Regions from separate parts of the Rhizobium sp. BT04 genome, predicted to be linked through region 2. Evidence: predicted binding sites of a transcription regulator. Region 2 holds the regulator's gene; each other region holds the start of a gene.
What was found. Region 2 encodes PhoB, which activates phosphate uptake and scavenging genes when phosphate is short. Its sites were predicted from a motif close to TGTCATNNANCTGTCAT; they were not measured.
Positions count from the first base shown of each region.

Region 1 (7,494 bases), 660 kb from region 2:
CGATTCAGCTGCTTGGCGCCTTCGAGAACCGTCATGAAACGCGCAAGTTCCAGGCCGTTTGCAGTGCCTTTGCGCTCCGTCAGCGAGATCGCCAGCGACTGCAGGTAGTTGTTGCGCAGCACCAGGGTCGCGACTTCGTCGGTCATCGAGGAAAGAAGCTGGTCGCGTTTTGCACGCGTCAGGCGTCCGTCATGCATGGCGGCGGCCAGCGCGATCTTAATGTTGACCTCGACGTCCGAGGTGTTGACGCCGGCCGAGTTGTCGATGGCGTCGGAGTTGCAGCGCCCGCCCTTGAGGCCGTATGCAATGCGGCCCTTCTGGGTGACGCCGAGGTTTGCGCCCTCGCCGATCACCTTGGCGCGCACATCAGTCGCGGTGATGCGGATCGGATCGTTGGCGCGGTCGCCGACTTCGGTGTCGGTTTCGGAGGGCGCCTTCACATAGGTGCCGATGCCGCCGAACCAGAGCAGGTCGATCGGGCTCTTCAGGATCGCCGTCATGATCTCGAAGGGTGTCGCCACTGCCTTGTCGATACCGATCGCGGCAACCGCTTCCGGCGTCAGCGTGACCGACTTCGCCGCGCGGGAAATGATCATCGCCCCTTTCGAAAGCACGCTCTTGTCGAAGTCCTGCCAGCTCGAACGCGGCAGGTCGAAGAGCCGCTGGCGTTCGGCAAGCGTCTTTTCCATGTCCGGATCGGGATCGATGATGATGTCGCGGTGATCGAAGGCGGCGATGAGCCTGATCTTCGGAGAGAGCAGCATGCCGTTGCCGAAGACGTCGCCCGACATGTCGCCGACGCCGGCGACGGTGAAGGGCGTCGTCTGGATATCGATGTCCATTTCGCGGAAATGCCGTTTCACGGTTTCCCAGGCGCCACGAGCGGTGATGCCCATCTTCTTGTGGTCGTAACCGGCCGAGCCGCCGGAGGCGAAGGCGTCGTCCAGCCAGAAGCCGGCTTCCTGCGCCAGCGCATTGGCGGTGTCGGAAAAGGTTGCTGTGCCCTTGTCGGCAGCGACGACGAAATAGGGGTCGTCGCCGTCGAGCCTGACCGTATCCTTCGGCGGCACGATATCGGCGCCCGATATATTGTCGGTGATCGACAGCAGCGTGCGGATATAGGTCTTGTAGGCCTCGCGGCCGGCATTGAAGATCTCGTCGCGGCTGCCGCCGACGGGAAGCTTCTTCGGATAGAATCCGCCCTTGGCGCCGACCGGCACGATGACCGCGTTCTTCACCTGCTGGGCCTTGACCAGGCCGAGCACCTCGGTGCGGTAATCCTCGGCGCGATCCGACCAGCGCAGGCCGCCGCGCGCCACCTTGCCGAAGCGCAGGTGCACGCCTTCGACTTCGACGCCGTAAACGAACATTTCGCGGAAGGGTTTCGGCTCCGGCAACCCGTCTACCAGGTGCGGATCGAGCTTGAAGGCCAGCATCGGCTTCGGCGAGCCGTCCGGGTTCTTCTGGAAATAATTGGTGCGCAGCGTCGCATCGACGATATTGACGTAGCGGCGCAGGATACGGTCGTCGTCAAGGCTCGGCACGTCGGCAAGCTCGGCTTCGATCGCCTGGTGCAGTTCGGCAAGCTTCTTGACGCGGGCCTTCTCCGAAAGCCTGGTGTCAAGCGTGTTATGGAACAGCTGGAAAATGGCGGCGGCGACATCGGGATATTTGTCGAGCGTCGTTGCGATATAATCCTGCGAATAAGCGATGCCGGCCTGGCGGAGATAGCGGGCATAAGCGCGCAGCACATTCGTCTCGCGCGCCGAGAGCCCGGCCGAAAGGATCAGCCGGTTGAAGCTGTCATTGTCGATCGTGCCGGCGAAGGCGGCGACAAAGGCTTCTTCCAGGGCGGCGCCGTAGCGCTGCAGATCGATTTCGCCGCCGTTGCGGGTCTCGAGCTCCATATCGTGCAGCACGACGAGTTTCATTTCTCCGTCAGCGGCCGGAACCCCGATGTCGAAGGTGCGTTCGCTGACGACATTGAAGCCGAGATTCTCAAGAAGCGGTACGCGGCGCGACAGCGCCAGCTGGCCGCCGGCGTGGAAGATCTTCAGCGAGAGGGTACGGCCTTGTTCTTCCTGGCGATGATAGAACTGGATGCGGAGCGGCTCGCCGGCGGCGCAGGCGCCGATATCGGCGAGGTCGGCCACGGTTTCCTCCGGAGTGAAGGAATCCTGGAAGGCCTGGTCGACCGATATCTTCGGCGCCTTGGCGCCGGCGAGAGCCTCGAAACGATCGTCCCAGCGGGCGGTGATTTCGCGGATCACCTGCTCGAGCTTTGCCTGCGGAATGCGTGGCGTCTTGCCGCCGGAGCGGCCGATGATGAAATGCACGCGCGCCACGCCGCCTTCCGGGAAAGCCGGGTAATAGGCGGAGACGCGGCCGTCATAGACGGTCTTCAGATAGGCACCGATGCGCTCGCGCACGATCGAATCATATTCCTCACGCGGCACGTAGACGATCACCGAGACGAAGCGGTCGAAATGGTCGATTCGCGGCAGGGCGCGTACGCGCGGCCGGTCGGCCAGATCGTTGATCTGTTCGGCAAAGCTCGCAAGCAGCGCCGTATCGATCTGGAATAGGTCGTCGCGCGGATAGGATTCCAGCGTGTTGTCGAGCATGCGGCCGGAATGGCTCATCGGATCGAAGCCGAAATGCTCCTTCACCTTCTCGATCTTGGAGCGAAGCAGCGGGATTTCTGCGGCGAGCGAAGTATAGGCCGTCGAGGTGAAAAGGCCGACGATGCGCAGCTCGCCGGTGACATTGCCCTCAGCGTCGAAACGCTTGACGCCGACATAATCCATATAGGCGCGACGATGGACGATCGATTTCACGTTCGCCTTGGTGACGATCAGGAAATCAGGCCCGTCGAGGAAGGCGAGGATCTCCGGTGTCGTGGTCACGGCGTCCTTGCCGGTGCGCAGCACGAGAACATCGGGGTTGGAGAGGATGCCGAGGCCGGCGCCTTTGTCGCGCTCGACCTTGGCGTCGGAACCCTTGCCTGAATAGACATATTCGCGCATGCCGAGGAAGGTGAAATTCTCGTCGCGCAGCCAGGTCAGGAAGGCGATCGCCTCGGCGTGTTCGGCCTTCCTGCGGCCGGCGCCGTTGGCCGAAAGCTCGGCGATCACTCCATCGAGCTTGGAGAGCATCGGCTTCCAGTCGGAGACCGACAGGCGGACCTGTTCCAGCACGGCTTCGATACGCTTGACGAGATCGGCGGCCTGGGCGGAATTGAGCGGGGCGATATGGAGCTGGATGTGGCTGACGCGCGCGGCCGGATCGCTCGGGTGATCGGCGGAATAAAGCGCGGGCGGCTTGCCTTTTTCGATCACCAGGATGGGATGCACGGCCATGAACAGGTCGCGGTGGGTGCTCGTCACCTCCCCCATGACCGATTCATAGAGGAAGGGCATGTTCCGATCGGTGACCGAAAGCACCGAGACGGCGATGCCGTCAGGCGTGACGTCGGCAATGGTGTTGATGCTGACGCGCGGCGCCTTGCCGTTCCAGGCGGCGAGTTCCTTGGCGGAATGCACGGCGGAGAGCGCGAGCATCTCAGCCGTATAGAGTTCGAGATCGTCGTTGCTGGCCCGACCGAAAAGGATTTCCGGATCGAGATGGGCCTCGCCGGTCGCCTTGGCGATCTTGCGCGCACCTTCGATCTGCTTTTCCCGTTTCGGATTGTTTCTGGCAGCCATGGATCGCCTCCCGCAATAGACTGATTTTCTGCAAGCTAGCAGAAGATTCCTCGAAAAAATCTCTAAAATAGCGGCCTGAAGGATAGTTTTGGTGCTTTTTGACGCCGAAAATGGGAAATCGTTAGAGATTTTTCCGCTTTCGTGGCCAAAACGAACGGGACGGCCCTTCTTCCGACTTTTCGCTTCGCCGCACATTTCCATGCTCACGTGAAGAATGGTTGACAGCGTGGCGTCAAAAAGATCATCAAACGCCATCATCATTCGGACCTTGATATCATGTCGGAAAATGCAGCGGGCGCAGTCATCGTCATCTCCAGCCATGTGGTGCGTGGTTCGGTCGGAAACCGCGCGGCTGTCTTTGCGCTGGAGACGCTCGGTCATCCGGTCTGGGCCCTGCCGACCGTGGTGCTGCCCTGGCATCCCGGCCACGGCCGCTCGACGCGGCTGACATTTGCGGAAGCCGATTTCGACGCGGCGATCGACGATCTGATCCGCGCGCCATGGATCGGCGAAGTCAAGGCGGTGCTTTCGGGTTATTTCGGCAATGCCGCCCAGGCACGCTCCGTCGCCCGGCTGATCGCTGCGCTCAGGCAGAATAATCCCGAGCTCACCTATGTCTGCGATCCCGTCATGGGCGATCTCGGCGGCCTCTACGTGCCGGAAGCGACCGCCGAGGCCATTCGCGATCATCTCATTCCGCTCGCCTCGCTGGCGACGCCGAACCGCTACGAGCTCGCATGGCTTTCGGGCGCAGCCCTCGAAGACAACAGTGCGATCATGGAGGCGGCGCTGGCGCTCGGGCCGTCGCGTATGCTCGTGACTTCGGCCGTGCCGATGATGGCTGGCGGTACCGGCAATCTCTATCTTTCCGGCCGGCACGCGCTTCTGGCCGAACACCGCGTCGTCGAAAATCCGCCGAACGGTCTCGGCGACCTGCTCGCCGCGGTCTTCCTGTCGCGTCTGCTTTCCGGTCTGGAGGACGAAAAGGCGCTGCAACTTGCCACGGCCAGCGTCTTCGAGGTGCTGGCGCGCGCCGTCAAGCGCGGCAGCAACGAGTTGATGCTGGCAAGCGATGCATCCAGCCTTTCGACGCCGATGGCCATGGTGCAGATGCGCCGGCTTGTGCACCCGGCGCAGCGGCGGAAAAAATGACGCATTTGCCGATGCAGGCATTTTGCGGTGCAGCAGTTGATCTTGTCTTCCGCCCGCGCTAATCCAGAAGGCATGCAGCGTTTTCCAACACCACTTCTGGACGGCTACCGCAACTTCATGAACGGGCGTTATGCAGACGCCCGCGACAGGTATCGGCAGCTTGCCGAAAACGGTCAGAGTCCCCATACGCTGGTCGTTGCCTGTTCGGACTCGCGCGCAGCACCGGAGTTAATCTTCGATGCCGGCCCGGGCGAACTCTTCGTCATCCGCAACGTCGCCAACATGGTGCCGCCTTATGAGCCGGACGGTCATTTTCATTCGACCTCGGCCGCGCTCGAATTTGCGGTGCAGGCGTTGAAGGTCTCGGATATCGTCGTGATGGGTCATGGCCGTTGCGGCGGCATTCGCGCTGCACTCGACCCGAATGCCGAGCCGTTGTCGCCCGGCGATTTCATCGGCCGCTGGATGTCGCTGGTCAAGCCCGCCGCCGAGCAGATCCAGAGCAACGACGTGATGACGGCCGCTGAGCGGCAGACGGCGCTGGAGCGTGTCTCCATCCGCAATTCGATCAACAATCTCAGAACCTTCCCCGATATCAAGGCGCTTGAGGACGCAGGAAAAATGCATCTTCACGGCGCCTGGTTCGACATCTCTACAGGTGAACTGTGGGTCATGGACGCCGAGACACGCGACTTCATTCGTCCCGAGATCTAGGGATAGGCTGGTTTATCAGTTTTTTAAGAATTGTTGCTAAGCTGCCGGCAATTGGTCGCACACGACCGACATTTTGATCACCGTGGCGATTGGCGATGAAGTTCGAAACCATCAAAAAGGTTATCCTGGCCGCCATTATGCTGCCCTTCGTCTTCATGCTCATTGAAGGCGTCATCGTCATACGGACTTCAGTCAGGCAGTACAGGGATCTCGAGAAGGACCGGCAATTCGCCGATGTGCTTGCCCGCGGCGGGTCGATCGCCGCCACAGAAATCCTGAGTGAAATCGGCGCCACCCGCCTCTACCTCGCACGTCCGACCAGCGTGACTGCCGCCGACATGCAACGAAGCCGGGTGACGCTCGATCGCGAGCGCCTCGCTTTTTATGCCAGCCTGCCCTCCCGCGATACGCTCGACGAGGGCCTCGTCAGCGAATTATCAATTCTCAGCCTTGCCTATAGCCGTATCATCGCCGCGCGCAGTGCCGTCGACCAGGGCCGTTATGCCGGCAGCGATCCCGGTTCCATCTACTGGTATGCGGCTCTCACGCAGCTTGCCGTCGTCGATGCGCTTTCACCACTGATCAGCGATCCGGTACTGCTTGAGAAATCCAACCAGCTGATGGGCATCCTGCTGACCTATTACGGCGAAAGGCTGATTACCGGTGTCGGCACCCGCTACCTCGATCACGGCGTTTCCACCAGATTTCCGGTGGAGCTTTTCGTGCAGGGCAAGGTCATGCTCGGTGAGGGCATGGACCACATGGTCTTTCATTCGGCAGCGGCGATCGTGGGCGACATCGTTGCCTATCTTGGTCGCAGCGACCAGGTGAAGGCGAATGCGATCACCGATGCCATCCTTGCCGGATCGCGGCCAACGCGTGAAGTGCGCGATATCTGGGCCGCCGCGCAGAGCGAACGCATGACCTTCCTGCAGAAGAAGATGGTCGAGGCCGCAAACGATATTCACGAGACCGGCGAAAGCCTTTCGACGCGCTCGCACCTCCACTTGACGCGGATCCTGGCGCTGTGCGCCGGCCTGCTGATTCTCGCGACATTGGTCATGGTGCTGGCGTCAAGAGGCCTGCGCCTGATCGACCGGCTGACGCGCGATCGCGAGACGCTGGTGGGCGAGTTGCGCAATGCCGCTCAGACAGACCTTCTGACCGGCCTTTACAACAGGCGCGGCTTCGAGGTCGCCGCATCGGCGCTTCTCACACAGGCCGAGCACGGGTCGCGCTGGATCTCCGTCGTGCTCTTCGACCTCGATCATTTCAAGAAGATCAACGATCTCAACGGCCATGATGCCGGCGATGCCGTGCTCCGGCAGGTCGCAGGCGTTGCGCGCGAGAATTTCCGTTCCTTCGATCTGCTGGTGCGCCACGGCGGGGAGGAGTTCCTGGCGCTTCTGCCGGATTCGACGCCCGACGATGCCGCCATCGTTGCCGAGCGTGTGCGGCTGGCGATCGAGGCGGCGGAAATCCCCTTGCCGAGCGGCGATGTGCTCAAGGTGACGGCGAGTTTCGGATGCGCCGGCCGGGCAAATGAAGCCGCCAACCGGAACTTCGAGGATCTGGTCAAACGCGCCGATCTGGCGCTCTACGCCGCCAAGGCCTCCGGCCGCAACTGCGTCGTTTCGGGGCCGACCGTGCCGGCGCAGGAGGAGCGCCGCAAGACGGCCTCCGGCAGCGGCTTTGATTCCCGCATATGAAAAACGCCGCATATCGCAGCGGCGTTTTCGCGTATTGGTGCTGACGAAGGCTTAAAGGCCTTTTGTTTTATGCATGTCGTTATCCCGGAACCGCTGCGCACGCCCCAGGCGACATGCACTATCTGCCGGCGTCGATCTGCTGGCCGATATAGGCGATTGCCTGCTGATAGACGCTGGCGGCGTTCCAGCCCTGGATGGCGACGAAATTCGGCTCA
Region 1 is NZ_CP125652.1:2,930,819-2,938,312, reverse strand. It holds gene QMO82_RS22700 (NAD-glutamate dehydrogenase) at 1-3,704, opposite strand, end outside; gene pdxY (pyridoxal kinase PdxY) at 3,981-4,856, shown strand; gene QMO82_RS22690 (carbonic anhydrase) at 4,929-5,570, shown strand; gene QMO82_RS22685 (GGDEF domain-containing protein) at 5,666-7,279, shown strand; gene QMO82_RS22680 (lytic transglycosylase domain-containing protein) at 7,398-7,494, opposite strand, start outside.
Region 1: QMO82_RS22700 (NAD-glutamate dehydrogenase) is a predicted target of PhoB. The motif match lies at 3,912-3,928, and genes of this name have one in related genera.

Region 2 (7,494 bases):
CGAGGCCGAACGTGCCTTCGTCGAGCGGACTTCGGGTGCCATCATCGTCCTGCTCCTGTTCCTGATCGTCATGAACATGGGCGCCATCCTCTTGCGTCGTCGCTTCGAGCGCCGCTGGTAAACGGAGTTAAACATCATGAACATGTTGACGGAAGCTGCAGTTGAAAAGGCGCTGGATCACAAGATGAGCAACGTCCCGTATAAGATGATCGGAAAGGATGTTTCGGTTTACTACGGCGAGAAGCGCGCGCTTTTCGACGTGAACCTGAACATCCGCGAAAACACCGTAACCGCGCTGATCGGCCCTTCGGGCTGCGGCAAGTCGACCTTCCTGCGCAGCCTCAACCGCATGAACGACACGATCGACGGCTGCCGCGTCACCGGCAAGATCACGCTTGATACCGACGATATCTATGATCCCGATATCGACGTCGTCGAACTTCGCGCCCGCGTTGGCATGGTCTTCCAGAAGCCGAATCCGTTCCCGAAGACGATCTATGAAAACGTCTCTTACGGCCCGCGCATCCATGGCCTCGCCAAGTCGAAGGCCGATCTCGACCAGATCGTCGAGACCAGCCTGCAGCGCGCCGGTCTCTGGAACGAAGTCAAGGACCGCGTGCATGAATCCGGCACGGGTCTTTCGGGCGGCCAGCAGCAGCGCCTCTGCATTGCACGCGCCGTCGCCGTCAGCCCTGAAGTCATCTTGATGGACGAGCCCTGCTCGGCGCTCGACCCGATCGCCACCGCCAAGGTCGAGGAGCTGATCCACGAACTGCGCGAGAACTACACGATCGTCATCGTCACCCACTCCATGCAGCAGGCCGCGCGCGTCTCGCAGCGCACCGCCATGTTCCACCTCGGCAATCTCGTCGAGGAGAACGACACCGACAAGATGTTCACCAATCCCGACGATCCGCGCACCCAGGACTACATCATGGGTCGCTTCGGCTGATTTTGGCGTTACCAAGCCTTTCCGTTATTCGAGGATAAAGCCCCATGGCATCGACACATATTTATTCTGCCTATGATGATGATCTGAAGTTCCTTTCCAGGCGGATTTCCGAAATGGGTGGCCTGGCCGAACAGATGGTCGCCGAATCCGTACGGGCGCTGGTCAACGGCGATACCGCGCTGGCGCAGAAGGTCATCTCCGACGATGTGATCCTCGATCACGCCGAACGCGAAATCGGCGACAAGGCGATCGTCACCATCGCCCGCCGCCAGCCGATGGCCGCGGACCTGCGTGAGATCATGGGTTCGATCCGCATCGCCGCCGATCTCGAACGCGTCGGCGACCTCGGCAAGAACACCGCCAAGCGCGTCATCGCCGTCCAAAGCACCGGCGTTCCCCGCAAGCTCGCCCGCGGCCTCGAGCATCTGTCCGAGCTGGCGCTCGTCCAGCTCAAGGAAGTGCTCGACGTCTACACGACGCGCGCCGCCGACAAGGCGAATGCGATCCGCGAGCGCGACAACGAGATCGACGCGATGTACACCTCGCTGTTCCGCGAGCTCCTGACCTACATGATGGAAGACCCGCGCAACATCACCAGCTGCACGCATCTTCTCTTCTGCGCCAAGAACATCGAGCGCATCGGCGACCACGCCACCAACATCGCCGAGACGATCTATTACATGGCGACCGGCGCGCAGCCGGAAGGCGATCGTCCGAAGGACGACAGCGCCAACACCGTCGGCGCGGTTACGGAATAATCGCCCGGACAGCCCGGGCCAGTCGCCCGGACAGCCCGGGCCAGTCGCCCGGACCAGTCAATTGCATGCGCGCCCGTGCGGGCGCGCAAAGAGGTCGCAGCCAGTTTGTGAATTTGCGCAGGATGCATTGCTTAAATCACCCCCGGTTTAAGGATCATGCGCGAGGAGACCGAGACGCATGATCCCGAGAGTTGCAGTTGTTGAAGACGAAGAAGCCCTGAGCGTGCTTCTTCGCTACAATCTCGAAGCGGAAGGCTTCGAGGTCGATACCATCCTTCGTGGCGACGAAGCCGAAATGCGGCTTCAGGAGCGCACGCCCGATCTTCTGATCCTCGATTGGATGCTGCCCGGCGTCTCCGGCATCGAGCTCTGCCGGCGCCTGCGCATGCGGCCGGAAACCGAGCGCCTGCCGATCATCATGCTGACGGCGCGCGGCGAAGAGAGCGAGCGCGTCCGCGGACTTTCGACGGGGGCCGACGATTATGTCGTCAAGCCCTTCTCGACCCCTGAGCTGGTTGCCCGCGTCAAGGCGATGCTGCGCCGCGCCCGTCCCGAGGTGCTGTCGACGGTGCTGAAGTGCGGCGATATCGAGCTCGACCGCGAAACCCACCGCGTCCATCGCAAGAGCCGCGAAGTCCGCCTCGGCCCCACCGAATTCCGCCTGCTGGAATTCCTGATGTCGTCGCCGGGCCGGGTCTTCTCCCGCTCGCAGCTTCTCGACGGCGTCTGGGGCCACGACATCTATGTCGACGAACGCACCGTCGACGTCCATGTCGGCCGGCTGCGCAAGGCGCTGAATTTCTCCAACATGCAGGACGTCATCCGCACCGTCCGCGGCGCCGGGTATTCGATGGAAGCCTGAGGGCTGCGTCACTACAGCTCGGCCGACGGCTCTTTCGTGATGCTCGGGCTTGTCCCGCTGCTGTCCGGTTCGCGGCGATGGACTGCCCCTCATCCGGCTGCCGCCACCTTCTCCCCGCTCGCGGGGCGAAGGGACCCCGCCGCGACGTCTCCGTTCCCCTTCCTACACCTCTCGTGTGGCACGTCCCCTCGCCCCGTTTACGGGGAGAGGGTTAGGGTGAGGGGCAGCCATAGCCGCAATGAGCGCTTCCATCCACGCATAAAAAAACGGGCCACGCGGCCCGTTTTCTGCATTCTAACGATGCTGTTCTTCTCAGCCAGCCCGCGCTGCCGCCCGGCGGCGTTCGTTGACCGGCTGGTAGGCGAGCTTCTGGTGATAGCTGCAATAGGGCGAATTGTCGGGGGATTCGCAGCCGCAGAAGTGGAAGTCGTCCTTCAGCGGATCGCCGACCGGCCACTTGCAGGTGCGTTCGGTCAGTTCCGTCAGGCCGAGGCGGCGCGAAATCGGCACGACCACGTTGCCCCTCGGCACATATTCCATTTCCTCGATCGTTTCGATCTCGATCTCTTCCTTCAGCATCGTTGCGCCCTGCTGGCGGGTAACGGTGCGGGTGGTGACGCGAGAGGCGTAGTTCGGCGCGCGCGGTGCCGCTGTATTGCGCTTCGGCGTTCGCGCCGCGGTGCTGGTGCCGCCGGCCTTGGCACGGCCCGGAAGGCTCAGTCGGTGAACCTTGCCGATAACAGCGTTTCTGCTGACACCGCCAAGTTGCGCCGCGATCTGGCTGGCGCTCAGTCCTTCGGCCCAAAGCTTCTTGAGTTTCTCGACCCGCTCGTCTGTCCAGTTCATGCCCTGTCTCCACCTTTTGCGTTGGTGATGGCAGAATCCCTCACCGTTGTCCCGGGAGCTCCGAAACAAGAAACGCTTGATCAATTTTGGTGACTAGTTCCGCCGCATGCAGTCTAGTAATTGAACTTTAACCTAGTGTGAGGCTGACTCCGTGACAAGAGTCGCATGAATCCGGATGAATCGAATTCGTAGTTTTCCCCAACTTGCTGCCCCTGCGTGGCATTTCTGCAATAATGCCTGTTGAAGACTGAAAATGCCGCTGCACACCCTTGCTGCATGCGCTAAGGGCGCAGTTTTGTTGACATTGCAGCGCGAAAAGGAAATAGTGCCAGTCGCCGCCGCAAGGCGGCATTTTTGATTTTTCGGGCCTGGTTTTCTTAGCCGGAGTCAGTCGCCCCATAACTTTAGATCGGGAGATCGCGCCATGGCTGAAGCCGCGCCGCTTTATGACACCTATTCTCGTGCCCCGCTGCGGTTCGAGCGAGGCGAGGGCGTGTGGCTGATCACCGAAAGCGGCGAGCGATATCTCGATTTCGGCGCCGGCGTCGCCGTCACCTCGGTCGGCCACAGCAATCCGCATGTGGTGGGCGCCCTGAAGGAGCAGGCCGACAAGGTCTGGCACCTCTCCAACATCTATGAGATCCCCGGCCAGGAGCGCCTGGCCAAACGGCTGACGGACGCCACCTTCGCCGACAAGGTGTTCTTCACCAATTCGGGCGCCGAGGCGCTCGAATGCGCGATCAAGACGGCGCGCCGCTATCAGTATTCCAAGGGCCATCCCGAGCGCTTCCATATCATCACCTTCGAAGGCGCCTTCCACGGGCGGACGCTGGCGACGATCGCCGCCGGCGGCCAGGAGAAATATCTCGAAGGCTTCGGCCCCAAGGCGCCGGGTTTTGATCAGGTGGCTTTCGGCGATATCGAAGCGGTGCGCGCCGCGATCACCGATGCCACGGCCGCAGTCCTGATCGAGCCGGTGCAGGGCGAGGGCGGCGTGCGTCCCGCCACCCCCGAATTCATGAAGGCGCTTCGCCAGATCTGCGACGAACACGGCCTGCTGCTGATCCTCGACGAGGTCCAGACCGGCGTCGGCCGTACCGGCAAGCTCTTCGCCCATGAATGGTCGGGCGTCACCCCCGACATCATGGCGGTCGCCAAGGGCATCGGCGGCGGGTTCCCGCTCGGTGCCTGCCTTGCCACATCAGAGGCTGCCTCCGGCATGAAGGCCGGCACGCATGGCTCGACCTATGGCGGCAATCCGCTTGCCATGGCCGTCGGCAGCGCCGTGCTCGACATCATTCTCGCCGATGGCTTCCTCCAGCAGGTGCGCGACGTAGCACTGGTTTTCCGCCAGGGCCTCGCCTCGCTGAAGGATCGCTATCCCGATGTGATTGAGGATATCAGAGGCGAGGGGCTGTTGCTCGGCGTCAAGGCCGCCATTCCCTCGGCCGAACTGCTGCAGGCGATCCGCGCCGCCCATCTGCTCGGCGTGCCCGCCGGCGACAACGTCATCCGCCTTCTTCCGCCCCTCGTCGTCACCGCCGAGGAAGCCCGCGAGGGTCTTGCCCGCATCGAGCGCGCCGCCGAGAGCATTCGCGCCTCCAAGGTCAAGAAGACGGCTTGAAGAGATTGCCGCCCTCGGGCGCAGACAGGTAAGAAGACCATGGCTCCTAAACATTTCCTCGATCTTTCGGCGGTCACCTCTGCCGATCTCAGAACCATCATGAACGATGCGCTCGCCCGCAAGCAGGCCTTCAAGGCCGGCACCGGCGACAAGCCGCTCGCCGGCAAGATGCTGGCGATGATCTTCGAAAAGCCGTCGACGCGCACCCGCGTCTCCTTCGATGTCGGCATGCGCCAGCTCGGCGGCGAAACGCTGTTCCTGTCCGGCACCGAAATGCAGCTCGGCCGCGCCGAAACGATCGGCGACACCGCCAAGGTGCTGTCGCGCTACGTCGATGCGATCATGATCCGCACCACCGAGCATTCCAGGCTGCTGGAACTCGCCGAGCATGCGACCGTGCCGGTCATCAATGCGCTGACGGATGACACCCATCCCTGCCAGATCATGGCCGATATCATGACCTTCGAAGAGCATCGCGGCCCGATCAAGGGCAAGACCATCGCCTGGACCGGCGACGGCAACAATGTGCTGCATTCGCTGGTCGAAGGGGCTGCGCGCTTCGGCTATCGCATGAACATGGCCGTGCCTCTTGGTTCGGAGCCCAAGGATCACTATCTGAACTGGGCCCGCAATGAGGGCGCCGAAATCATGCTCTGCCATGATGCCGACCGTGCGGTCGAAGGCGTCGATTGCGTGGTGACCGATACCTGGGTCTCCATGAATCAGGAACATCGGGCCCGGGGTCACAATGTCTTCCAGCCTTACCAGGTCAATGCGGCCTTGATGGCGAAGGCCGGCAATGATGCATTGTTCATGCATTGCCTGCCGGCTCATCGTGGTGAGGAAGTGACGGACGAGGTGATCGACGGTCCGCAATCCGTGGTCTTCGATGAGGCGGAAAACCGTCTTCATGCGCAGAAGTCGATTCTTGCTTGGTGCCTGGGCGCGATCTGAACCATAATCGGATGCCGCGAGTCATAGACCTGCGGCCGCGCGAGCGAAGGGCACGCTGACCCATCGCTCCGAAACTAGGAGTAAAGCCATGGCAGAAGCTGCAGCCGCCCTCGGCCAGTTTGATTTCGCCGGCGATGACCATGTCGTCCCCTTCCAGGTGGAGGGTCTGGACGTGCGCGGCCGCGCCGTCCAGCTCGGCCCGATGCTCGATGCGATCCTCGAGCGCCATCATTACCCCGCACCCGTCGCCCGCCTGCTTGCCGAAGTCGTCGTCTTGACGGTGCTGCTCGGCACCTCGCTGAAATTCGACGGCAAGTTCACGGTGCAGACCAAGGGCGATGGCCCGGTCGATCTTCTCGTCGCCGATTTCGCGACGCCGGAAAATGTCCGCGCCTATGCCCGCTTCGATCAGGCGCTGCTCAACAAAGCGATCGCAGCAGGCGAAACCGAGCCGGAGCAATTGCTCGGCCGGGGCGTGCTCGCCTTCACCATCGACCAGGGCAAGTTCGGCCAGCCCTACCAGGGCATCGTCGAACTCGACGGCACCTCGCTCGAGGAGATTGCCGGCGTCTATTTCCGTCAGTCGGAGCAGATCCCGACACGGGTGCGCCTGGCCGCAGCCGAACTCTTCGATCGCGACGATGCCGGCAAGCCGCGCCATCGCTGGCGGGCAGGCGGCCTTGTCGCCCAGTTCCTGCCGGAAGCACCCGAGCGCATGCGCCGGCCGGATCTCCACGGCGGCGACGGCGACACCGGCAGCCGCCCGCATGGTGAGGACGATGCCTGGCTCGAAGCCCGTTCGCTGGTCGAGACCATCGACGCCGATGAACTGACCGATCCGCTGGTTGGTACCGAACGGCTGCTGTTCCGCCTGTTCCACGAGCGCGGTGTCCGCGTCTACGAACCGCGCGCCGTCTTCGACCGCTGCAGCTGCTCGCGCGACAAGATCAAGGGCGTGCTGAAGGGCTTCACCGCCGAGGAGATCGAGGCCAGCCAGGAAAACGGCGAAATCGCCGTCACCTGCGAATTCTGCTCGACCACCTACCGCTTCGAGCCGGCCGAGCTTCAGCCGGCCGAAGGTTGAGGACACGCACAGCGAGCAATAAAAGATTAGCGATGATGCAGCACGGTGACTCGACTTTGCGTAGTCACTGTGCACCTATTCTGTTTCTTGGTTCTGGCCTAAGAAAGCGGGATGGGGCGTTGATGCGACTTTTGTTTTTTGTACTCGCACTCATAGCTGCGGTGCCACGAATGAGCTTGGCTGATGACGAGACAGTCCAATGGAAAGAAGTCGGCGGCTGGAAGGTGGCTGTCGACAAGACCCTAGGCAACGGCTGCTTTGTTCTGACTTCCTTCGAAGACGGCACGGTTTTTCGTCTTGGCCTCAATTATGTCAAAAAGGAAAGTCCTTTTTACATTCTGATTGGAAATGTAAATTGGAAATCCTTGGAAGACGGGAAGCAGTATCCCCTTGAATTTTATTTAGATCGCTCAA
Region 2 is NZ_CP125652.1:3,586,593-3,594,086, forward strand. It holds gene pstA (phosphate ABC transporter permease PstA) at 1-121, shown strand, start outside; gene pstB (phosphate ABC transporter ATP-binding protein PstB) at 137-952, shown strand; gene phoU (phosphate signaling complex protein PhoU) at 997-1,710, shown strand; gene phoB (phosphate regulon transcriptional regulator PhoB) at 1,889-2,572, shown strand; gene QMO82_RS25750 (GcrA family cell cycle regulator) at 2,885-3,418, opposite strand; gene QMO82_RS25755 (aspartate aminotransferase family protein) at 3,843-5,042, shown strand; gene argF (ornithine carbamoyltransferase) at 5,082-5,996, shown strand; gene QMO82_RS25765 (Hsp33 family molecular chaperone) at 6,085-7,080, shown strand; gene QMO82_RS25770 (hypothetical protein) at 7,203-7,494, shown strand, end outside.

Region 3 (7,494 bases), 390 kb from region 2:
CCGGGCGAAGTGCGCCGCCGCGCCAAGGCGATCAATTTCGGCATCATCTACGGCATCTCGGCCTTCGGCCTCGCCAATCAGCTGTCGATCGAGCGTTCGGAAGCCGGCGATTATATCAAGAAATATTTCGAGCGCTTCCCCGGGATCCGCGACTATATGGAAAGCCGCAAGGCCATGGCGCGCGACAAGGGCTATGTCGAGACGATCTTCGGCCGGCGAATCAACTATCCCGAAATCCGCTCGTCCAATCCGTCCGTGCGCGCCTTCAACGAGCGTGCGGCGATCAACGCGCCGATCCAGGGCTCGGCTGCCGACGTCATTCGCCGGGCGATGATCAGGATGGAGCCGGCCCTTGTTGAAGCCGGCCTTGCAGAGCGTGTCCGCATGCTGCTGCAGGTGCATGACGAGCTCATCTTCGAAGTCGAGGACGAGGATGTCGAAAAGGCGATGCCGATCATCGTCTCGGTCATGGAAAATGCCACCATGCCGGCGCTCGAAATGCGCGTGCCGCTCAGGGTCGATGCGCGCGCTGCCAGCAATTGGGACGAGGCGCACTAACGGCGTTCCTTAAAAGGGCAAAGATTTTTCTGCCTCACGCAAATCGTTGAAATCGCAGCAAATTACCTCCGAGACCCGTATCGGAACGATACGGCGGGAAGGAACTTATTAACCTTCCTTTTCTATCCCGGTAGGGTCGTAATTTGTTAGGCATGAGTGAGTAGCGGACGCATGCGTTTTCCCAGAACCAATTTGACGGACGCCGGTGACTTTTCCAGCGGGATTGAAGCGGAGCTTCCGGAGGTAAATCCAGGAGAAAAGCCGGCGGCGCCGATCTGGCAGAGCAATTTTTCTCTCGCGCCGAATGTCCGTTTCACTCGCACGCCGGAAACGCTGATCAGCAAGCGCCGCGGGCCGAATGAGCCGGTTCGCGATGATTCGCAGATTGGACAGCAGGCGATACGGATAGAGCCGGTCGCCGTCGACGTGCCGTTCGATATCTATCTGCCGGAGCCGGATGAAATTTCCCCAGCACCCGTGGTCGAACTGCAGCCGCCGCCCTTGGCTGACGAGGCGGTCGCGCCGGCCTTCCGTGCCACCGCCGAGCTTTCCTCCATTTCGGATTTCGCCTTCTGGGAAGTCATGGCCTTCGAAGAGGCCGAGCCGGTTCGAGCGCCGCCCCTGATCTCGTTCCCGAAGGCTGAGACATCACCCGAATCGATCACGTCGCTGTTCCGCATCATGGAATGGCGCCCCGGCCGGCCGGCTCCCGCTCCCGTCGTCTCCCGCCCGGCTCCGCCGCCAGCGGTCTCCGCCAAGGTCGCCATACGTCCTCCGGTCGCCCCTTCCCTGGAAAAACCGAGGCGCATTGCTGTCGAGGCACCGGTCGTGCCGGCATCTCAGGCGATACAGGCGCCTCCGATCGCGCCAGCCCCCCAGATTGCGTGGGCTCCCCAGGTCTCGCCGCCGCCGCAGCGCACGCCGCCTGTCGCTGCGGTTCTGCCATCGCCGCGCCTGGCTGCGCGGCCCGAAAGGGTTGACGCCTCAGGCTATGAATTCCCGCCGCGCGCCCTGTTGCAGGAGCCGCCGGAACGCCTCGGCGAGATCATGTCGCAGGAGACGCTGGAGCAGAATGCCGGGCTTCTGGAAAGCGTGCTTGAAGATTTCGGCATTAAGGGCGAGATCATCCATGTCCGCCCCGGCCCTGTCGTCACCCTCTATGAATTCGAGCCGGCGCCAGGCGTGAAGTCGTCGCGTGTCATCGGCCTTGCCGATGATATCGCCCGCTCCATGTCGGCGCTCTCGGCCCGTGTCGCCGTCGTCCCCGGCCGCAACGTCATCGGCATCGAATTGCCGAATGTCACCCGTGAAACCGTTTATTTCCGCGAGATGATCGAAAGCCAGGATTTCGAGAAGAGCGGCTACAAGCTGGCGCTCGGCCTCGGCAAGACCATCGGCGGCGAGCCTGTGATTGCCGAGCTCGCCAAGATGCCGCATCTACTCGTCGCCGGCACCACCGGCTCGGGCAAGTCGGTCGCCATCAACACGATGATCCTGTCGCTGCTCTACCGCATGACGCCGGAACAGTGCCGGCTGATCATGGTCGACCCGAAGATGCTCGAACTCTCCGTCTATGACGGCATCCCGCATCTCTTGACGCCGGTCGTCACCGATCCGAAGAAGGCGGTGATGGCGCTGAAATGGGCCGTGCGCGAGATGGAGGAGCGTTACCGCAAGATGTCGCGCCTCGGCGTGCGCAATATCGACGGTTACAATGACCGCGTGGCGCAGGCCCGCGACAAGGGCGAGACCATCCATGTCATGGTCCAGGTCGGCTTCGATAGGAGCACCGGCGTCCCGATCGAGGAAAACCAGGCGCTGGACCTGACGCCGATGCCCTATATCGTCGTCATCGTCGACGAGATGGCCGACCTGATGATGGTCGCCGGCAAGGAGATCGAAGGCGCGATCCAGCGTCTGGCGCAGATGGCCCGCGCCGCCGGCATTCATCTGATCATGGCGACACAGCGCCCGTCGGTCGATGTCATCACCGGCACGATCAAAGCGAACTTCCCGACCCGCATCTCCTTCCAGGTGACCTCGAAGATCGATAGCCGCACGATCCTCGGTGAACAGGGCGCCGAGCAGCTGCTCGGCCAAGGCGACATGCTGCACATGCAGGGCGGCGGGCGGATTTCCCGCGTCCACGGTCCCTTCGTTTCGGATCTCGAGGTTGAAAAGGTCGTTGCCCATCTGAAAACCCAGGGCCGCCCCGAATATCTCGACACCGTCACCGCCGATGAAGAGGAAGAGACGGAAGAGGAAGAAGCCGGCGCCGTCTTCGACAAGAGTGCCATGGCTTCCGAGGATGGTAACGAGCTCTACGAGCAGGCGGTCAAGGTCGTCATGCGCGACAAGAAATGCTCCACCTCCTACATCCAGCGCCGCCTCGGCATCGGTTATAATCGGGCCGCCTCGTTGGTCGAACGCATGGAGAAGGAAGGCCTCGTCGGCCCAGCCAACCACGTCGGCAAGCGCGAGATTGTCTCGGGACGGGGCGATGGCGATTAATCGCGCGCGGAGTGCGGCTGCGCACTCCGATTCATGTTCTTAAAACCGCCAATCGCAGCGTCTCGCTGACGAACTCGGTCTTTCCGCCGGTGTAAAAGTCCCAATCGCCACCCGCCTCCACAGCCAGACGGCGTTTCAGGTCGGCATAGGCCTGGGCTCTTTCCGGGTGATCCCGGAGATAGTCGCGAAACAGGATGCGCTCACGGTGCGCGCGGTTACCAGGGCCGCAAAGATAGAGCCTGAATCCACAACCGTCGTGATCCCGGGTGAAGGCCCAGCTTTCTCGCCAATATCGCCGTGGAAGACGAAATCCGTAGCGCGCACCGCATCGATCGCCGTCGGCAGAACCTCGTCGGAGATCGTGACGACGTCGAGGTCGACCTTTGGCTTGGCCGCCAGGCCGGGCACCGATGTGCTGCCGATATGATCGATGGACAGCAGGAGGTCGCCGAGCAGGGTGGAGATCTCGGCGCGGATTTCGGCAAAGAGCACCGGCCAGGACGGGTCGTAGTCAACCACTTTGACGGCGCGCATGCCCTTCCCCATGATCTCGGTCAGTGCGTCTCGACCAGCAACCCGTCGAGGATCTTGACCATCTTCTGCTCGGCCTCTTCGAGCGAACCGCTATTGTCGAGATCCGTCACGTCGTATTCGCCGCGCACCGTCAGCGGCCCGCGGGCGAGCCGGGCCATGATATCCTCATGCGTTTCGCGGCCGCGTGCCTCCAGCCGGCCGGCGAGCACTTCGGGACGGGCGGTGACGTTGATGACTTTCAGGCGGGGGAAAGCGGCCTGGAAGCGGTGCAGCGCCGAACGCGAGCCGTTGGCGACGACGACATGGCCGCGCGACAGCGCCACCGAGACCTCGGCCGGAATGCCGTATTTCAAACCGTGCGCTTCCCACCAGACGGCGAAGGAGCCTGACTGCTCCATGGCGGCAAACCCTTCGAGGGAGACGGAAAGATGGTCTTCGCCGCCGGCGTCACGGTGACGGGTGATCACGCGGCGGACGAAGTGCACGGTGTCGCGCCCGGCAAAACGCTTTGCCGCGAGGTTCATCAGCGTATCCTTGCCGGCGCCGCTCGGCCCGACGACGACGACCATGATGCCGCGTTCGGCTCCGGCTCCGGCATGGGGTTCGTGCGGCGTCATGCGACACGGCGTCCCTGGCGCCAGACGGAGCGTGTCACCGGCACGCCATGCGAGCGGTGAACGCGGACGAGATCGGCACGCAGCCCGGTGGCGATCCGGCCGCGATCATCGAGGCTGACGGTGCGGGCAGGCGTCGACGTCACCATGGCGATCGCCTTCGGCAGCGTAATGCTCTCGACTTCATCGGCGAGGATGAACGGGGCGTGCAGCAGGCTCAGCGGCACGTAATCGGAGGAAAGCACGTCGAGCACGCCCATTTCGGCAAGGTCCCGGGCGGCGATGTTGCCGGAATGGGATTTGCCGCGCACGATGTTCGGCGCGCCCATCAGCACGCTCATGCCGTGCTCGTGCGACGCCCGGGCGGCATCGAAGCTGGTCGGGAATTCGGCAAGCCGCACGCCGTTGTCGATCGCCTCGTCGACATGGGAAAGCGTCGCGTCGTCATGGCTTGCCACGGTGATGCCGCGCTCGGCGCAGACCTTGGCGATGGCGTTGCGGTGCGGCGTCGAATTGCGCGCCGATTCCGCCTGGCGCTTGGCGACGAAACGGGCAAAGACCTCGTCGCTCAGGCCGCGCTTCTTCTGGTAGTAGAAGATATATTGATCCATGGTCTGGAACTGCCGCTGGCCGGGCGCGTGATCCATCAGTGAGACCAGCCGCACATGCCGGTCGTTTTCGAAATCGCCGAAATGTTCAAGCACATTGTCGGCCGAGACCTCGCAGCGCAGGTGCAGCAGGTGCTCGGCGCGCAGCCGGCCTTCCTTCTCCGCCGACTGGATGGCATCGGCCATCTCGCGCATTTCGCCGTGTTCGAAGCCGCCGTCCTCGTCCGCACCCATGCGCAGGCAGTCGAACACCGTGGTAATGCCCGATGTGACGATCTGGGCGTCGTGCGCCTGGACTGCGGCGGTCTTATTCCAGCGAATGCCGGGACGCGGCTGGTAATGGCCTTCGAGATGGTCGGTATGCAGCTCGACGAGGCCGGGAATGACGTAGTCGCCTTCGAAATCTTCGCCGGCTACCGAACTCCCCTCGGAAATATCGGCGATCTTGCCGTCGCGGATGAGAATCGAGCCTGCGAGGATGTTATCCTCGAGAACGATGCGGGCGTTGGAAAACACGGTCTCTTTGCTCATGTCGTCAGGTCTTTCAGCTTTTGGCGCCGGCAAGCGGCAGCCAGGAATGAACTTTGAACGGGGCGCCGCGCGTCTCCTCGACGAAGACGGCAAGGCCGGAAATCGAAAGCGGCCGGCCGGTGAAATCGGCAAAACGCTCGGTCAGAATCGCTTTCATCACCTCGGCGCGTGTCTCGGGCACTTGCCCGCTCAGCGTCATGTGGAAGCCGAAATCCTCCATGACGTAAGGATAACCCCAGCGCTGCAGATTGGCGCGCTGGCTGTCGCTGAGCTTCTCCGGGTTGCGCCGCGCGACATCGGCCGGAGAAAGCGCTGCGCGGAACGGCTCGAAGGACTTTACCACCTTCGCGGCGAAATCCTGAAGAGGTTGATGAAGAGAAGAGGGAACGAGGGCAAAAAAACGGCCGAGCTGGCCGAGCACCAGCTCGGGAATCTCGAAGGCGGGGGTGCGCGCGGCAAACTCCTCGGCAACCGTCAGGAGATCCTTCTCGGTGACGGAGGCCGCGAGCGAAAATGGCGCCTTGATCGTCGCATGAAAGCCGTAGCGGCGCGGATCGGCGGTCAGCTCGAACTGCTCCGCCTGGCCGAGCCGCTCATGGTCCGGTGCGGCGTAGGTCTCACCGCTGAAGGCATCGCGGCCGAGCCAGAGCGAGGCCGCGCCGACGAGGGGATCATCCTTCGGCGGCGAGAAATAGAGAGCGTAGCGCAAGGCTTTTATCCTGGGGATCGTCGAAACGGGGAGCGCAATGTGCAGTGATTTGGCGGCGAACCGCAAGCAGGTTCCGGCTAAAAGATTTCCGTGACAGAATGATGATGACGACGCCGCCATCGCCTTTTGTCCGGCGGATCAGTGCGCTTTCGTGCCCATCAGCCGATGACGCAGCGCGTTCGAGGCGGCGTCGAAAAGGAAGACGACGATGAGGATCAGAATGACCATGTAAGCGACGTTTTCCCAGTTGGCATTGGTGCGCATGGCCTCCCAGAGTTTGAGGCCGATGCCGCCCGCGCCGACGGCGCCGATGATGGTCGCGCCGCGCACGTTGGATTCCCATTGGTAGAGCGTCTGGCTGACGATGACGGGAACAATCTGCGGCATAATGCCGTAACGATGGACGAGCACGGTCTCAGCGCCGGTCGATTTGACGCCCTCCCGCGGCTTGTTGTCGATGTTTTCGAGCCCTTCGGCATAGAGCTTGCCGAGTGTGCCCGTTTCGGTGAGGAAGATCGCGCCGCTGCCGGCAAGCGGGCCGGGACCGAAGGCGCGCGTCAGGAACAGCGCCCAGATCAGCATGTCGACCGAGCGCAGGAAATCGAAGAAGCGCTTCAGCACCTGGTTCAGGAAGCGGTTCGGCGTGATGTTGCGCGCTGCCATGAAGGCGAGCGGGAAGGCGGCGAGCGAGCCGAGCAAAGTTCCGAGGAACGCCATGACGATCGTCTGGAAAAGCTTGGTCCAGACGTCGCCGTGCTGCCATTCGCTGTTGTTCCAGATGTCGTCGAAGGCGAGCGACAGGTTGGATTGGTCGGGCTTGATGCGCGGGCCGGAGACGATGAGGCTGATAACCTCGCCGACCGGCTTGTCGAAGAAGGACGATTGCGTATCGAAGATGAAATTCGCCCAGCCGATAAAACGCTTGCGGATTTTCACCCTGTCGACGGAAATGCTGACATTGCCGGCAAAGCCGAGATCGGCGAGCACGTTGTCGTCATAAACCGTCATCCAGCCGGGCACCGGCCCGACGACTTTCGGCGTGCCGCTCGAAACGTCGACGGGGACGCTGACGCCGTGCGCGGTGACGATCGTCTCGCTCTTCGAGACGGTGACGGTGCGGCTGGTGCCGCTGATCGAAACGGTGATGCTGCCGTCGGGATTGTGGACCAGCCAGGCCGGGTGCGGATTGTCGCCGAGCGGCGAGAAACGCGGATAGCGGATGTCGATCGAACCGTCATCCCCAATGCGGAGTTCCGGCTGAACGTCGTAACTCACCCATTGGCTGAGATAGATGCCGACACGCTCCCAATGGGCTTCGGCAAAGAGCTTGGGCAGATCGAAGAACCAGACGGCGTAGAAGCCGTAGAGCAGTGTGGCGATGACGACCATCAGCCCGCCGAAACGCTGGCGGAACGACCGGTGGAAATAT
Region 3 is NZ_CP125652.1:3,197,272-3,204,765, forward strand. It holds gene polA (DNA polymerase I) at 1-558, shown strand, start outside; gene QMO82_RS23755 (DNA translocase FtsK) at 730-3,069, shown strand; partial or broken gene QMO82_RS23760 (GrpB family protein) at 3,101-3,603, opposite strand; gene phnN (phosphonate metabolism protein/1,5-bisphosphokinase (PRPP-forming) PhnN) at 3,624-4,220, opposite strand; gene QMO82_RS23770 (alpha-D-ribose 1-methylphosphonate 5-triphosphate diphosphatase) at 4,217-5,356, opposite strand; gene QMO82_RS23775 (DUF1045 domain-containing protein) at 5,370-6,065, opposite strand; gene phnE (phosphonate ABC transporter, permease protein PhnE) at 6,204-7,494, opposite strand, start outside.
Region 3: QMO82_RS23775 (DUF1045 domain-containing protein) is a predicted target of PhoB. The motif match lies at 6,156-6,172, and genes of this name have one in related genera.

Region 4 (7,494 bases), 380 kb from region 2:
TCGATTTGAGGATAGAATTATGCAGCAATTCAAAGTGCTACAGCGTCCTTTGCGCGTCTTACGAGACGCGCGGCGCTGTAGTCACTAAGAAAAGGGCGGCCGTTTCCGACCGCCCCGCATTCCGGAAAGCCGATCAGCCGCCGATAGCAGCTTTGCGAACTTCAACGACGGCGTTGTAGAAGTCGTGCTTGACGGGCGAATAGCCCTTGTAGTCGCCGCCTTCGACAGCCGCGAAGCACTTGTGATCCTTCTCCGGCAGAGCCGTGAAGAAGGCTGCAAGCTTCTTCTGCCAGTCCTGGCCGAGAGCGTTGCGAACGACGAGCGGGCCGTTCGGGATCAGCGGCGAGCGCCAAACTTCAACGAGCTTGTTCGGGTCGACGGCGCCCTTGTCCACTTCCTTGCGGAAGGTGCCGGAGGTGTAGCCATCCTTGAAATCGCCGAGGCCCGAGCTGTCGTCGACGGCGACGTCGACCTTGCCGTCATAAGCGGCAAGCAGGTTGTTCTCGTGACCGCCGTTGAACTGCGTCGAAGCGAAGAACTTGTCGTTCGGCATGCCCGTGTCCTTCGGGATCTGCGTCAGCGGAACGAGATAGCCGGAGGTGGAGTCTGGATCGGCGTAGCCGAGCTTCTTGCCCTTGGCGTCCTTGATGGACTTGATGCCGGATGATTTCAGCGCGAGGCCGATCGAGTAGTAGCCCGTCGAGCCGTCCTTCTGCTGCGTCGTCAGGATCGGCGTGACAGCCTTCGGATCCTTGATGTAGACGGCTGCGTAGCCGGAAGCGCCGAGTTCGGCGAAGTCGAGCGTGCCGCCGAGCAGGCCCTGGATGACGCCGTCATAATCGGCGGCCGGGAAGAGCGAAACCTTCTCGAAGCCGAACTCCTGCTTCAGGTGGTCGGCAAGGCAGGCGTAATTGCGCAGGCGGTCGGTTTCATTTTCGCCGCCGAGGATGCCGATGCGGAATTCCTTGAGATCTGCAGCATGGCCGGCGCCGGCGAGCGCGAAGAGCGCCGTTGCCGCAAAGAGTGCTTTCTTCAACATGTTCTCTCCTATTGACCGGTGTCCCCGGCCTTCCCGTTACGAAGAAGTGTGCCCTTGACGCGGGCGCTCGATCGCGGCCGTCTCTAAAGACCGGCCAGCGCCAGCGGTTGGGTGCCGGCGGATTGATTGTCTGCCCGCTCGGGGGCGATATTGATCGATGTCGAGGTCACCGTTTCGTCGATGCCGGCGCCGTCCTTATCCGTCCCGTAGATTTCCTTCACCGCTTCGGCCGTCAATTCCGTGGGCTTGCCGTCGAAGACGACGCGGCCGCCGGCCATGCCGACGATGCGCTCACAATAATTGCGGGCGGTATCGAGCGTGTGGAGGTTGGTGATGACGGTGATGCCCTCGCGCTCGTTGATATCGCGCAGCGCATCCATGACGATCTTGGCGTTCAACGGGTCGAGTGAGGCGATCGGTTCGTCGGCGAGCACCATCTTCGGGTTCTGCATCAGCGCGCGGGCGATTGCTACGCGCTGCTGCTGGCCACCGGACAGCGTGCCGGCCGGCTGCAGCGCCGTCTGCTCGATGCCGAGGCGTTCCAGCGCCGCGATGGCATGCACGCGCTCCTCGCGGGTGAAGATGTTGAGCAGGCTCATCAGCGTCGAGCGGTGATTGAGGCGGCCGAGCATGACATTTGTGAGAACATCTAGGCGCGGCACCAGGTTGAACTGCTGGAAGATCATCGCGCAGTCGCGCTGCCAGTTGCGCAGCGCCCGGCCGCGAAGCCCAGAGACCTCGACGCCGGCGAAGTGAATGGAGCCGGAGCTCGGCTCCTGCAAGCGGTTGATCATGCGCAGCAGCGTCGACTTGCCGGCGCCGGAGCGGCCGATGATGCCGACCATCTGGCCCTGGGGAATGTCGAGCGTGACGGCATCGACGGCGAGCTTTTTTCCGAACCGACGTGTGACATTCTTCAGCTCGAACATCATGCTCTTCCCTTGCGATCCAGGCCTTGATCAGCATCGCATTAGTCCCGCTTGATGAACCTCGCATGTCATATTTGTGTAAGTCTTGTCACAATTCTCCGCCCCTATATCGAGGGTTTAGCCACTATAGCGGGACAGGAAATCTTCCGCGCTCAGGTTGCGGAAATCCTGCAGCGCCTGACGCAACCGCTCGTGCTCCCAGTCCCACCAGGCAAGCCTGTCCATCCGCTCGCCGATCTCTTTCGGAAAGCGCTCGCGGATGAGTTTGCCCGGCACGCCGCCGACGATCGTGTAGGATGCAACGTCCTTGGACACGACGGCGCCGGCCCCGATCACCGCGCCGTTGCCGACGCTGACGCCGGGCAAGATGGTCGCCCCATGGCCGATCCAGACGTCGTTGCCGATCGTCACGCGGTTTGCGCGCCGCCAGGCGAAGAAGTCCGTCTCCATGTCGCCGTCCGGCCAGTAGTCGGCGGCGCGATAGGTGAAATGATGCAGCGTCGCGCGCCAGGTCGGATGGTTTGTGGCATTGATGCGCACGGCGGCGGCGATATTGACGAATTTGCCGATCGTCGCACACCAGACGGAGCCGTCCTGCATGATGTAGGAATAATCGCCGAAGGCGGCCTCGCTGATGCGGCAGCGTTCCGAGACCTCCGTATAGCGTCCGAAGGTGGAGTCGCTGACGGAGGCCGTCTCATGAAAATAGGGCTCGATACCAAGCTTGCGGCTCATGCAGCGATCTTTCTGGGTGAGAATTGCTGGACGTCGAGGATGCGGTCGGCGACGGCTTCGCGCACCTCTTCGTCGTGGAAGATGCCGAGAAGGGCCACCCCTGCCGTTTTCTTTTCCGCGATCATGCCGACGACGACGGCACGGTTCCTGGCATCGAGCGAGGCTGTGGGTTCGTCGAGAAGCAGGATCGTGTGTTCGGTGATGAAGCCGCGGGCGATGTTGACACGTTGCTGCTCGCCGCCGGAGAAGGTCGCGGGCGGAAGCTGCCAGAGCGCTTCCGGCAGATTGAGCCGGGCCAGCAGGGCGCCCGCTTTTTCTCGTGCCGTGGCGGCTTCTTCGCCGCGCGCCACGAGCGGTTCGGCGACCACGTCGATCGCCGCCACGCGCGGCACGGTGCGCAGGAACTGGCTGACATAGCCGAGCGTATGGCGCCGCACGTTGAGCACGGTGCGCGGATCGGCAGAGGCCAGATCGACGATACGCCCGTCGTGGCGGATCAGGATCTGGCCGGTGTCGACGGCATAATTGCCGTAGATCATCTTCAGCAGCGAGCTCTTGCCGATGCCCGAGGGGCCGCCGAGCACGACGCATTCGCCTGCTGCGACCGAAAAGGCGACATCGGAGACGACGGGCAGTTTGATGCCGTCGCGCAGATGCATGGTGAAGCTCTTCGAGACTTCGGAAACGACGAGGGGCGTTGGCATGAATGTCTTCTTCCTTGTTTCGGGCCTCAAACCTGCAGGATCGAGGAGACGAGCAACTGCGTGTAAGGTTCTCTGGGATCGTCGAGCACCCGGTCGGTGAGGCCGTGCTCGATGATGTAGCCGTCCTTCATCACCATCATCCGGTGCGAGAGCAGGCGGGCGACGGCGAGATCGTGGGTGACGATGATGGCCGAGAGGCCGAGATCGTTGACGAGGCCGCGCACGAGATCGAGCAGGCGCGCCTGCACCGAGACGTCGAGGCCGCCTGTGGGTTCGTCCATGAAGACGAGGCGCGGGCCGGTGACGAGGTTGCGGGCGATCTGCAGGCGCTGGCGCATGCCGCCGGAAAAGGCGCGCGGCTGGTCGTCGATGCGGTCGGCGTCGATCTCGACGCGTTCCAGCCAGTCGATCGCCGAGGCGCGGATCTTGCCGTAGTGCCGGTCGCCGATCGCCATCAGCCGTTCACCGACATTGGCGCCGGCCGAGACCGCCATGCGCAGGCCGTCGGCCGGGTTCTGGTGCACGAAACCCCAGTCGGTGCGCATCAGGAAGCGCCGTTCGGCCTCGTTCATGCGGTAGAGATCACGGTAGCTGCCGTCGCGCATGTGGTATTCGACGCTGCCGGTCGTCGGCATCAGCCGGGTGGAGATGCAGTTCAGCAGCGTCGTCTTGCCCGAACCGGATTCGCCGACGATGGCCAGCACTTCACCGGGCCAGAGCTCGAAGGAGATGTTCCGGCAGCCAATGCGGTTGCCGTAGAATTTCGAAACGTCATGGACTTTGAGAAGCGGTGTGTCGGTCATTCTGCAGCCTCCCGGGCCAGCATTTCGCCGGCATGCCCCTGTGCGCGGCGGTCTTCGCAATGGTCGGTATCGGAGCAGACGAACATGCGCCCGCCCTTGTCGTCGAGAATGACCTCGTCGAGGTAGACCTCCTCTGCGCCGCAAAGGGCGCAGGGTTTGCCGAAGCGCTGGATTTCGAAGGGATGGTCTTCAAAGTCCAGGCTGACGACATCGGTATAGGGCGGCACCGCGTAGATGCGCTTTTCGCGGCCGGCGCCGAAAAGCTGCAGCGCTTCCGACCTGTGCATCTTCGGATTGTCGAACTTCGGTGTCGGCGAGGGATCCATGACGTAGCGGCCATGCACCTTGACGGGATAGGCATAGGTCGTGGCGATGCGGCCGTTATGGGCGATGTCCTCGTAGAGCTTCACATGCATCAGGCCGTATTCCTCGAGCGCATGCATCTTGCGGGTCTCGGTCTCGCGCGGTTCGAGGAAGCGCAGCGGTTCCGGGATTGGCACCTGATAGACGAGCACCTGGCCGGCTCCGAGCTTTTCCTCGGGGATGCGGTGGCGCGTCTGGATGATCGTCGCCTCGCTGGTATGGGTGGTCACCGCGACATTGGCGACCTTCTGGAAGAAAGCGCGGATCGAAACGGCGTTGGTCGTATCGTCGGCACCCTGATCGATGACCTTCAGCACGTCGTCAGGCCCGATGATCGAGGCCGTCACCTGCACGCCGCCGGTGCCCCAGCCATAGGGCATCGGCATTTCGCGCGAGGCGAAGGGCACCTGGTAGCCCGGAATGGCGATCGCCTTCAGGATGGCGCGGCGGATCATCCGCTTGGTCTGTTCGTCGAGATAGGCGAAGTTGTAGCTGGCCAGATCGCTCATTCGGCGGCTTCCTTCATGTCTTCGCCGCCGTTGCGGGCGGCTTCGAATTCACGGCGCATGCGGCGGACGAGATCGAGTTCGGCCTGGAAGTCCACATAATGCGGCAGCTTCAGGTGCTCGACGAAGCCTGTCGCCTGGACGTTGTCGGAATGCGAGATGACGAATTCCTCGTCCTGGGCCGGCGCGGTGATATCCTCGCCGAGCTCTTCGGCGCGTAGCGCCCGATCGACGAGCGACATCGCCATCGCCTTGCGCTCGCTCTGGCCGAACACCAGGCCGTAGCCGCGGGTAAATTGCGGCGGTGCCTTGGCCGAACCCTTGAACTGGTTGACCATCTGGCACTCGGTGATCTGGATTGTGCCGAGCGAGACGGTGAAACCGAGTTCCGGCACGTCGAATTCCACCTCGACGTCACCGATGCGGATTTCGCCGGTGAAGGGGTGGTTGCGGCCATAGCCGCGCTGGGTGGAATAACCGAGCGCCAGCAGGAAACCTTCGTCGCCGCGGGCAAGCGCCTGCAGGCGCAGATCCCGGGTCATCGGAAATTCCATCGGCTCGCGGGTCAGATCGCCGATCTGGTGATCCTCCGGCATGTCGCCGTCGGCTTCGATCAGGCCTTCCTCGCCGAGGATCTCGGAGACGCGCATGACGCGGCCGGTCTCGGCCGGACGCTGGGCCGGCGTCTCGACCGCCTCGTCCTGAAGCAGCGAGGGATCGAGCAGGCGGTGGGTATAGTCGAAGGTAGGCCCGAGCAGCTGTCCGCCCGGCAGATCTTTGTAGGTCGCCGAGATGCGGCGTTCGATCGTCATATCAGCCGTGTCGAGCGGCTTGGAATAGCCGAAGCGCGGCAGCGTCGTGCGGTAGGCGCGCAGCAGGAAGATGGCTTCGATCATATCGCCGCGCGATTGGCGCACGGCAAGCGCCGCGAGCGTGCGGTCGAAAAGCGAAGCCTCGGCCATCACGCGGTCGACGGCGAGCGCCAACTGCGCCACGATCTGGTCGATGCCGATCGCCGGCAGCGAACGGTCGCCGCGACGGCGGTCGGCGAGCAGCCGATGGGCATTGGCGATGGCGGCCTCGCCACCTTTGACGGCAACATACATGAGCTCAGATCTCCGTTGCTGTGATCTTGGTGGTGCGCGGCAGGCAGAGGAAATGTTTGCCCGCCGTCAGCACGATGTCGATGCCGCGCGGAAAGAGCGCGCGGTTCTCGGTCCAGAGCCTGAGGAAAGTTTCCGGCAGACCGACGGGGGCGATCTCCGTCACGCTCTGGATGCCCGGACCCATCAGCGCCAGCCTGCGGCCGCCCTCAAGATCGGCGAGTTCGATGACGACGGTCGTCGAGCGGTCGGGATATTCCTGCGTGCCGGACGCAAACAGACCGAAAGAGGAAAGGGCGGTGCCGGCCTCGGTGAAGGCAAAGCGCGCCTCGGCCTTTTCGGTGGTCAGCGGCGCACCGGTGTGGAAGCCGAGCCACTCCGGCACGGCCGATTTCGCCAGTCCCTGGGAAAGCCAGACTGATGTGTCGTGGTCGCAAAGCGTCAGCGCGATCGCGCCGGCGGCGATGCCGAGCGGCGCCGGCGGCGCGGCATCGGGCTGAACGGTCTGGATCGTGCCGGGGCGCGCCATGCCGTCCATCAGCATCTTGAAGACGCTCTGGGCGTGGAAAACCGGCTCGGCAAAGCCGCCGGTCAGCGCTTCTGTCTTCAGGCCCATCAGTTGTCTCCCCGCACCATGGTGAAGAAATCGACGCGGGTCGCCGCCGTCTCGTCGGCCTTGCGGCGTTCGGCATCGGCGATCCGTCCAGCGATCGGCAAAAGCAGTGCCTGTTCGACGAAATCTTTTGTCGCCTCCTCCTGCCAGAGCGCGTCGAAGACCGCCGCAAGCCGGGCCTTCTCACGGTCGGTGCCGAGTGCCTGCGCATGGCCGACCGAGCCGGAATCCAGCCGAACCGTCGCCCGTGTCACCGTCACTTCGCCAAGATTGAAGGGCGCGCCGCCGCCGCCGATGCGCCCCCGCACCATCACCAGCCCGGTCTCCGGCCCGCGCACCGGATGCGCCGCAGGCTTTTGCGGCAACGCGTCCCAGACCGCCTGGAGTTCGCTGCGTTCCGCGCGCGCCAGCAGATCGGCGGCGCGCTTGCGCCCGGATGCCGTCTGTGACGCAGCGTCTTTCCTGTCCGCTGAGATCATCGCTGCTTCCTCTCAAATGTCTATTGATATAGACAACCATACAAGATATGCCTACGCTTAAATCGATGTCGTGACAAGCGTGTGACGTCGTCGGTTTGAAATGGCAGGACGGGGCGAATGGCGGGATTGAAACAGGTGCAAAGGCAGACTGGCGTGGCGCTCTGGCGCCAGATCGCCGACCGGATTCGCGAGGCGATCAGCAGCGGAGCCTATGACGAAA
Region 4 is NZ_CP125652.1:3,205,827-3,213,320, forward strand. It holds gene phnD (phosphonate ABC transporter substrate-binding protein) at 134-1,039, opposite strand; gene phnC (phosphonate ABC transporter ATP-binding protein) at 1,123-1,968, opposite strand; gene QMO82_RS23800 (DapH/DapD/GlmU-related protein) at 2,086-2,703, opposite strand; gene phnL (phosphonate C-P lyase system protein PhnL) at 2,700-3,407, opposite strand; gene phnK (phosphonate C-P lyase system protein PhnK) at 3,434-4,210, opposite strand; gene QMO82_RS23815 (alpha-D-ribose 1-methylphosphonate 5-phosphate C-P-lyase PhnJ) at 4,207-5,082, opposite strand; gene QMO82_RS23820 (carbon-phosphorus lyase complex subunit PhnI) at 5,079-6,185, opposite strand; gene phnH (phosphonate C-P lyase system protein PhnH) at 6,190-6,798, opposite strand; gene phnG (phosphonate C-P lyase system protein PhnG) at 6,798-7,274, opposite strand; gene phnF (phosphonate metabolism transcriptional regulator PhnF) at 7,392-7,494, shown strand, end outside.
Region 4: phnC (phosphonate ABC transporter ATP-binding protein) is a predicted target of PhoB. The motif match lies at 2,035-2,051, and genes of this name have one in related genera.